2 regions of the Streptosporangium nanhuense genome follow, and region 2 is predicted to be linked to the other one. Evidence: riboswitches for the same ligand, from Rfam matches in the RefSeq annotation. Region 2 holds a riboswitch; the other holds the start of a gene.

Region 1 (4,883 bases), on a different contig from region 2:
TCGTCGAGCACCCACGGGCTCGCCTCGGTGCGGATCTTCTTGTCGAACGGCTCGTCGTACTTGAGCCGCCAGCGGATGGGGGTGGGTTCCGGCTCGGGATCGGCGGCCGCGCACGGCGGGGTGACGCCGTCGTCTTCCTGGATGATCGTCAACTTCACGCTGTGGAAGGTCACCCCGGTCGTGCCCGCCTCGACGCGGAAGTCGGCGCCGCCGTTCTCGCGGTTGGCGAACCGGGCGTCCATCAGCTCGAAGCCCGCCGTCTTCCACGTGTTCGACCCGGTGCGGTTCACCGAACCCGTCCCGGCGTACGCGCTGCTGGTCGAGTCGTACTGGACGCGGAACGTGGCCCCGCCCTCGTCGAAGTACTCGACCTGCAGGCACGCGACGAAGGCGCCGTCGAAGGCGACCGCGTCGTCGACCTGGAAGTACATGTGCTGCGCCGGTGCCGAGGTCTGCACGGTCTTGCGTGCGCTCCGCCCGCCGACCGTCACGGGTGCGGTCGCGCCGTCACCCTCCTCGATCTGGCGGAGACCGTTCTCCTCGTTGACCTCGCCCAAGATGATCGAGGCGTTGGGCCCGTCCGCGGCGGCCGACGTCGCGGCGGCCGACGTCGCGCTGGTCGGCGTCGCGGCGAGGAGCAGAGACGCCCCCAGGGTGACCATGCTCAGGGCCGCCACGGCCGAGCGACGTCTGCGATTGCGAGTTGTTGCTCTCATTGCGCTTCCTTCTTCGTTGAGCAAGGCGTCCGTTCGTGCCGCTCCGGGCCTCGGGGCCGCGCGCGAGGCGCGTCCCCCGTCACGGGTGCCGATGTGCGCTGGTTCGGTTCACTCGGACGCCACCGTCTACAGCAGCTCGAACGCCTTGGTCGTACTCGACGACTTCCTCGTCGTCGCCATTTCTGTCGTCACCATTCGAATAACTCGAATCCTCTTCGATTTGGTACCTGATCACAGCCTTGATAAATGCGAGACATCTTGTCAAGGGTTTCGATTCATGGACTTTCCTGGCTGATCGGCGGATTCCTCATCGGGAATTCGAGTATGTCGAATCGACGGTTCATCCCGACACCGGCGTGGGCCGTCGACGGTCGCGGCCACGATGATGGAGCGCGGCAACCGGTCACGCCGCTTACCGCAAGGGGAGACAGACCCTCGGCCGCACGTCGAGTGCGAGCCCGGTCACCGACAGGCGGCGTTCGAAGGACGTCAGGCGCATGCTTGCCCGTGTGGACTTGGCCACCGGCCGCGTTGTCAATGGCCAATCGATAAGTGAATCAGAACGACTTGAGGAGGGCCTTGCATTAATTGTGGAAGGTCTCCGGATCCCTATAGGGCGGGATTTCCTCGATCTCGTCCGCGTGGCAACAATGCTCCTCCGCAACCTCCATCAGCAGAACCCTGCGGAGGTCGCGAAGACGTGGCGCAAGGCGACCTCAACTGAACCGCCGGGGTGGATGACGCAGTGAGTAGGTGGCCACTTCCGGCGTAGCGCCGCTCGGACAGGGGAATGCGGTCTCTTCGGCAGGATTGGGCAGGCCGAGGAGACTGCCTGTGTTGCCGGCTTGCCATTGGCGGGATCCCCTGACCGCCCGGCCGGTCTGCTGGAGGGGGCGTGTCTGGCATATGCTCGTGGCGCGGTTGGTTCTCCCGGCGCCGTTGCGGTGCCGGGAGTCGTAAGAGGGAACCCGGTGTGATTCCGGGGCTGCCCCGCAGCGGTGAGTGGGAACGAACGCCGTCATTGGCACTGGGTGTGTGCGCATCTGGGAAGCGACGGTCAGTAGGGGTTGTGTGTGGTGCCCGCGAGTCCGAAGACCTGCCAGTCGCCCGTGCGCCGTCCGGTGTGCGGTGATCCGTGGCCTCGTGGGAGGGCCTGGGATGCGTCTTTCGCATGTCCTCGCTCGCGGCCGTGGGTCGGCATGGCATGAGCCGAGGGAAGGACGCCATGAGCAAGGTCACCACGACTGTTTTGGGTTACCCCCGTATCGGGGATCGTCGCGAGTTGAAGCGGGCGACGGAGGATTACTGGGCTGGGCGGGTCGATGCCGCCGGTCTTCAGGGGACGGCCGCGGGGTTGCGGCAAGGGGTGTGGCGGGAGCTGTCGGGGGCGGGGCTGGATGCGGTGCCGTCCAACACGTTCTCGCTGTATGACCAGGTGCTGGATGCGATCGCGCTGGTGGGCGCGGTGCCTGAGCGGTTTTCCGGGGCGGCGGATCCGTACTTCGCGATGGCCCGGGGTGCCGAGGGGGTGGCGCCGCTGGAGATGACCAAGTGGTTCGACACCAACTACCACTAGTTCAACCGCAAAGGCAACTATTCGCGGGAGAGCGCTCGGCGTAGTGACTCATTGAGGTGATCAATACTCTGAGCTGCTAGGACGTCTGGGCAACCGGCCCTGTAGGTCCCTGAGTTACATGATCGAGACGCGTTGGCGGGTCGATCCGCGAGGATTTTCATTACTTGGTCAAGGCAGTCCGCCTGCGGCGGCCTGCGCGCGTCGGGCGGTCGCTGGCCGCGCTGCGGCTCTTCGGCCGGTCGCGGCCAGCGCCGCCCACGCACCAAAGACCACTAGGACGAGTCGGTCGAAGCTCATCACGAAGTACGGTAGGCCGACCAACGTACGGGCCCCAGCCAGCGAGGTGGACGTTATGAGCGAGCCGATTCTCACCCCCAATGGACGATCCGCCCTCTTTGCAGGGGATGATCCGATTCTCAACGTCGAGGATGACCTGCTGAACCGGTCGCTCTTAGCGACTGCAATAGCTGACGAAGTGCAAGCCATGAACGTTGAACGCGGCGCGGTGGTGGCAATCACGGGGAAATGGGGAACAGGCAAGACATCGCTACTGAACCTAACTGCCAACATCCTGCGCGAACAAGAAGCGGTGCAAGTCGTTGAGTTCAATCCATGGTTTTTCTCGGGAACCGACTACTTGATCCGTTTCTTCTTTGATGAAATGGCTCGGCAGCTGAGCGGCGGAAGAAGCCGAAAGAAGCGGCTTAAAGATGCCACTGCCAGTATTGCCGAGAAGTTCAACAAATACTCCGCCTCTCTCTCGCCTCTAAAATTCATACCCGGAGCAGCAGCAATCATCGATGTTGCTCAAAAAACATCGGAGGGAGTATCTCAGGCTCTCAATACAAGCATCCACGAGCAAAGAATTGAGATTTCTGATGCTTTGAGTCAGCTGGACGGAAGGATCATTGTTCTTATCGATGACATTGATCGGCTCACGCGCCAGGAGATACGCGATCTATTCAGGCTTGTTCGACTCAATGGCTCTTTTCCTAACGTAGTTTACCTTCTATGTTTTGATAGAAAGGTGGTAGAAAACGCCCTCGGCGAAGAAGGTCTCGACGGTGCAGCTTACCTAGAGAAGATCGTAAAGACCTCAGTAGAAGTACCGCTGGCCGCAGATGAAGCTTTGGCGTCGGTTCTCAGGATTGGGATGTTAGAGGTTCTCGCCGACATCGCGATGCCCAGTCTCGGTGAGGACCGCTTTCCTGATGTGTTCTGGCAAGTCGTCAGGCCACTTTTTAACACAGTGAGAGATGTGAAGAGGTTCTTGTCATCTCTCCCTCTCACTGTTCGATCTGCGGGCGATGAAGTTTCTCTTTCGGATCTCATAGCACTGGAAGCTATCCGTGTAATGCGACCGACTGCGCACGATCTTATAGCTCAAAATGTTGGCGCACTGACGAATGTCTCTAACTGGCAAACTGGTACACGCAACCAGGATACGTTCACGGCAGACGCTGAGAAAGTGTCTGCTATACAGAAAGAGCTACCCTACGATGTAGGTCGAGCCCTCATTAGGTACATCTTCCCTGCCGCTCAGCTTTACACGGAAAACTTGTGGCACGGAAATGACTCGTTACAGGAGTGGCGACGTGACCGGCGAGTAGCCCACTCAACTGTCCTGAAGTATTACCTTCACCGAGAGCTACCATCCGGCATTTCGCCGAGCAAGCATGTCGACTCGATTGTTTACGCTGCTGGAAATGAACATGAGTTTGCGAGTGCCCTCTCCGTGATTCCAGATCGTTATTTGGAGGATGCGCTCGACCGTTTCCTTGCCCATGTTGATGAGATCAATGACAACAACATTCCGACAGTCGTAATCGCTCTCCTGGGATTGTTTCCCCGCTTCAGTGAAGAGTCGGCCAAGATGCTGGATTACGGTAGGGACTACACGGTTCTTCGGCCGGTGAAGAAGCTAATGCAACGTGTTGCCTCAGATGATGTTGACGTGATAGCGCGGACGATATATGAAGCGACGCAAAGCCCATACGCTCGCCTGATGTTCCTGTCTATTGTAGGAAAACAAAGGGAATCTGCAGGTCAAATGATCAGTCCAGAAATGGAAAAAGTACTGCGAGTTGATATTCGTGAGTACATCAAGTCTGCTCCGGCAGAAACTCTGCACTCAGAGAGGGAATTGCTTCGCACGGTCGTGCAGTCCGTTGATTGTGATGCGGAATCGGGTGAACCTGCTATCGAGTCCGCTATGACTCCAGCAGTGACTGCTCGCCTTCTCGAAACCGCCCTTTCCCCGAGTCGGACTAATTCGCTGGGGAGCGTTGTCATTAATTTCGAAGACCAACTTGCTTGGGGCGCGCTAACTTCCGTTTTTGGCGGCGAGGGCCAGCTAGCCATAGCGGTTGAGCAGCTAAAGGAGTATATCGCGGGCCAAGACGTGAGCCCGCGACTGCAAAGAGCCATTGCGGCTTTTGAGATGTATGCAACAGGCTGGAGGCCCGCAGACCTGTGACGTTTGGGAGTGAGCGTCCAGTTAGGCCGTAACGATCGCGCACTTCGCCTGTCGCCGACTACGGCTGGGGCAGCATCGGCGCCCTCCTTCGTTCCCTATGTGACCAGCCGTAGTG
Region 2 (4,883 bases):
TGCGCCTCCGGAGTCAGCCACGGCCGCCCGGCGGGGCCGAGCCCCACCACGACCACCTCGCCGCGCGCCCTCACGTCGCTCACGCTCCCGGCCCCGGTGACGGGCGCGGGGCCCGCCGCGTTGACGGGGCTCGGGATCAGCGCCAGCGAGAAGTACGGGACGCTGCTGGGGTCGACCTCGGCGAGCGGGGCCAGGCGCTGCTGCCCGGTGGTGGCGCGCTCGACGTACCAGGCCTCGTCGAGCCGTCCGGCCTCGGCCAGCGCGTCACGGACCTTGGTGAACGTACGGCCGAGTTTCAGCACCGCCGCCGAGTCGGTGGACGCCAGGCGCTCGGCGAGCACCTCCGCCGGGAGCGTTCCGGGCAGCACGGTCAGGACCTCGTCCCGCTCGACCAGCGGGCGTCCCAGGACCGCCGAGGCGCCGCTCACCGACGTCACGCCCGGCACGACCTCGGTGACGTAGCGGTGCGACAGGCGCTTGTGCATGTGCATGTACGAGCCGTAGAAGAGCGGGTCGCCCTCGCACAGCACCACCACGTCGCGCCCGGCGTCCAGATGGGCCGCCAGCCGCACCGCGCAGGCGGCGTAGAAGTCGTCGATCGCCCCCTGGTAGCCGCCCGGGTGGTCGGTGGTCTCGGTGGTGAGCGGGTAGATGAGCGCCTCCTCGACCTGTCCCTCCCGCAGGTAGGGCGCGGCCACCGAGCGGGCGATGCTCCGGCCGTGGCGGGCGCTGTGGAAGGCGATCACATCCGCCTCGCCGATCAGGCGGGCGGCCTTGACGGTCACCAGTTCGGGGTCACCGGGTCCGAGTCCCACGCCCCACAGCCGTCCGGTCACGCGTCCGGTCACGTCGTCACTCATTCTTCCTCGCTCGCGATCGCGTTGATCGCGGCGGCGGTCATCGCGCTTCCGCCCCGCCGTCCGTCCACGACCAGGTACTCCAGGTTCGCCGGGTGCTCGGCGAGGGCCTGCTTGGACTCGGCGGCACCGATGAAGCCGACCGGGACGCCGAGGACGGCGGCCGGGCGGCCCGCGCCCTGCTCGACCATCTCCAGCAGCCGGAACAGCGCGGTCGGCGCGTTGCCGATCGCGACCACCGAGCCCTGGAGCCTGTCGCGCCACAGCTCCAGCGCGGCGGCGCTGCGGGTCGTGCCCAGTTCCGCGGCGAGTTCCGGCACCCGGGGGTCACCGAGGGTGCAGACCACCTCGTTGCCCGCGGGCAGACGCCGCCGGGTCACCCCGGAGGCGACCATCATGGCGTCGCAGAGCACCGGCGCGCCCGCGAGGAGCGCCTCGCGCGCCGAGGCCACGACCCCGGGTGACCAGCGCAGATCGCTCACCAGGTCGACCATCCCACAGGCGTGGATCATGCGGACCGCGACCCGGGCGACGTCGGCGGGCAGGCCGGAAAGGTCGGCCTCCGCGCGGATGGTGGCGAAGGAGCGGCGGTAGATCTCCGCGCCGTCGCGGACGTAGTCGATCACAGTTCCCCTCTGGCGGCCGCCAGCGCGGCCGCGGTCTCCTCGATGCCGGAGCAGGTCAGGCCGGTGCCGTCCAGCTCCAGGCGGTAGCCGTCACCGGTGGCGACGACATCCGCGACCCGCCCCCTCGGACGGCCGCAGCGCCTGCCGCAGCCCGCCCAGTGCACGGGGAGCGTACCGGTGCCCCGCCCGCTCCCGGACGGCGGGGCCGCGCCGATGGCTGTCGCGACGGCGGCGTCGGCCTGGACGTCGGCCAGGGACTTGGCGCAGCCGGGACGGCCGGTGCAGGCCGTCACACCGATCCACGGCGAGGCGGGGTCGACGACCAGCCCGGCGGCCTCCAGGCGGGCGGCCGTGCCCGCGACCTCGGCGCGGTCCAGGCCGGGCAGGACCACGCCACGCCACGGTGTGAGCCGGATCTCCCCGCCCGAGGCCGCGTCCGCGAGCAGCAGCGCCCGCTCGGAGGTGAGCCGCCCCAGCGGGATCGCCACCCCGAGCGCGACTCTCGCGCCTTCGTCGCCGTTCCCGTTTCCCGTTCCGTCCGTACTCCCGATGACGCCGACCGGCCCGAGGGTCACGACCCGCGTTCTCACCGGGGCGAAGGGGGGCGTACCGGAGACCCCGAGGGCGGTTCGCACCCGGGCGGCGATCAGGGAGGGGCCGTCGGGGAGTTCGGCGATCCGCCAGGCGGTGACGTCCCGGGCGGCCAGCTCGTCGAGGAACGCCTCCGCGGCGGCGAGCAGGGCGGTCACGGCTCCGTCCAGCGGGACGCGCAGGCCGGTGTCGGTCCCGGCGAGGACCAGCGCGGCCTCGTCCGGTCCGGTGGGCAGGATTCCCGCGTCGGCGCCCAGGCCGGCCACGTCCCCCCGGCCGTCGTCGAGGGCGAACATGAAGCGCCCCGGCAGGGCGGCGAGGGCGGGACGGGCGCACAGCCGCCGGTCCAGCTCGCTGATCAGCGGTGTGACGTCGACGATCCCGCCGCCGCGCGGATGCTCCGATCCGGCCGGATCGGTCGGCCCGGTCGGTACGGCTGGATCGGCTGACCCGGCCGGTTCGTCCAGTCCGGTCAACGGGGAGGCGAGGATGTTGCGGATCCGCTCGTGTGTCGCCGAGGGCAGCAGGCCCGCCTTCGCCATGCGCGCGGCGAACCCGCTCCCCCTCCCGCTGTCCGTGACGCCGTCCGGGTCCTCCGGGCCGAGGCCGCGTACCTGGACGTTCGCGCGGGAGGTCAGCTCGATGACGCCGCCGCCGTACGCCGAGGCGGCTTCGGCGAGTTCGCGCAGCTGGGAGGGGGTGAGGCGACCTCCGGGCACGCGGACGCGGGCCAGGCCGCCGTCCGCGGCGGCATGGACCTGGAGCGCCCCGGGGCACGCGTCGAGTCGCGATCGTCCGGAAAAGTCGGCAATGGACACTCGAAGGATGTTAATGCCAGTTTCTTGCAACGAACCGGACTGCCGTAGTGTCATCGGTGGCGACGGCAAAGGGAGGAAGCCGGTGTGATTCCGGCGCGGTCCCGCCACTGTAACCGGGGAGCGAACCCCACCCGGGCCACTGTCCGACGACGGGCGGGAAGGCCGGGGTGAGCACCGATCCGGGAGCCAGGAGACTCCAGCCGTCGCGGCCGACGACGACCCGGGGCGAGGACCCCGAGGGAGGAAGCTCCGTGCGCTCTTCGCCGTTCCCCCGCGACATCGTGGACACCGCGTACATCGTGGACACCGTGGCATCGCCGTTCCCCCGCCACGCCGCGCGCTTTTCGCCGCTCGACCGCCACACCGTGGCGGCACCGTCCCCCCGCCATGCCGTGGCGTCGCCGTTCCTCCGCCATGCCGTGGCATCGCCGTTTTCCCGCCTGTCCTCCCGCCACGCCGTGGCGCCCCTGGGCCGTACCGCCCTTCCTCTCCTGGAGTGTGGCGCGTGATCCTCCTGCTCTCGACCTCCGACACCGACCTGCTGAGCGCTCGCGCGAGCGGCGCCGACTACCGGCTCGGCAACCCCGCCAGGCTCACCGCCGACGACCTCCCGCCGCTGCTGGAGGGCGCCGAACTGGTCGTGGTACGCCTGCTGGGCGGGCGCCGCGCCTGGGAGGAGGGGCTGGACGCCCTGCTCGCCGGTCCCCGGCCCGTCGTCGTGCTCGGCGGCGAACAGGCGCCCGACGCCGAGCTGATGGAGCTGTCCACCGTGCCCGGCGGGGTCTGCGCCGAGGCGCACGCCTACCTCGCCCACGGCGGCCCGGCCAACCTGACCGAGCTGCACCACTTCCTGTCCGACACGCTGCTGCTCACCGGCCACGGGTTCGCCGCGCCCGAGCCCACCCCCACGTGGGGGACGCTGGAGCGCGAGGCGCGAGACCAGGAGGGACACGACGGGCCCGTCGTCGGGGTTCTCTACTACCGGGCCCACCACGTGGCCGGGAACACCGCCTTCGTCGAGGCGCTCTGCTCGGCGATCGAGGACGCGGGCGCGCGGGCGCTGCCGGTGTACTGCGCCTCCCTGCGCACCGCCGAGCCCGGCCTGGTGGAGGTCCTGCGTACGGTGGACGCCCTGGTGGTGACCGTGCTCGCGGCGGGCGGCACCCGTCCGGCGACCGCGTCGGCGGGCGGGGACGACGAGGCCTGGGACGTCGGCGCGCTCGCCGAGCTGGACGTGCCGATCCTGCAGGGCCTGTGCCTGACGAGCAGCCGGGCCTCCTGGGAGGAGAACGACGACGGCCTGTCCCCGCTGGACGCCGCCACCCAGGTCGCGATCCCGGAGTTCGACGGGCGGATCATCACGGTGCCGTTCTCCTTCAAGGAGATCGACGAGGACGGGCTCACCGTCTACGTGGCCGACCCCGAGCGGGCCTCGCGGGTGGCGGGCATCGCGGTGCGCCACGCCGCGCTGCGGCACATCCCGCCCGCCGAGCGGCGGCTGGTGCTGATGCTGTCGGCCTACCCCACCAAGCACGCCCGCATCGGCAACGCCGTCGGCCTGGACACCCCGGCCAGCCTGGTACGGCTGCTGGCCGCGCTGCGCGAGCGCGGCTACGACATCGGCGCCGAGGACGAGCTGCCCGGGGTGACCGGGCAGGACGGCGACGCGCTCATCCACGCGCTGATCGCCGCGGGCGGGCAGGACCAGGACTGGCTCACCGAGGAGCAGCTCGCCGGGAACCCGGTGCGCATCGCGGCGAGCCGGTACGCCGAGTGGTACGCCACCCTGCCCGCGGACCTGCGCGCCCGGATGGAGGAGCACTGGGGTCCGGCGCCCGGCGAGCTGTTCGTGGACAGGTCGCGCGACCCGGAGGGCGAGATCGTGCTGGCCGCGCTGCGCTCCGGCAACGTGGTGGTCATGGTGCAGCCGCCGCGCGGCTTCGGCGAGAACCCCATCGCGATCTACCACGACCCCGACCTGCCGCCCAGCC

What was found. A riboswitch is a leader RNA that binds a small molecule or an ion and turns the genes downstream of it on or off. The one in region 2 is predicted to bind cobalamin.
Region 1: it holds a riboswitch for cobalamin, as region 2 does, so the genes downstream of both, AC5L38_RS34800 (hypothetical protein) here and AC5L38_RS29885 (cobaltochelatase subunit CobN) in region 2, are expected to answer to the same signal.

Annotation. Positions count from the first base shown of each region.
Region 1 is NZ_JCADBG010000023.1:111,995-116,877, reverse strand. It holds gene AC5L38_RS34805 (hypothetical protein) at 1-716, opposite strand, end outside; cobalamin riboswitch at 1,622-1,834, shown strand; gene AC5L38_RS34800 (hypothetical protein) at 1,942-2,292, shown strand; gene AC5L38_RS34795 (KAP family P-loop NTPase fold protein) at 2,645-4,768, shown strand.
Region 2 is NZ_JCADBG010000017.1:212,209-217,091, forward strand. It holds gene AC5L38_RS29870 (precorrin-2 C(20)-methyltransferase) at 1-860, opposite strand, end outside; gene AC5L38_RS29875 (precorrin-8X methylmutase) at 857-1,483, opposite strand; gene AC5L38_RS29880 (ferredoxin-like domain-containing protein) at 1,480-2,892, opposite strand; cobalamin riboswitch at 2,939-3,111, shown strand; gene AC5L38_RS29885 (cobaltochelatase subunit CobN) at 3,398-4,883, shown strand, end outside.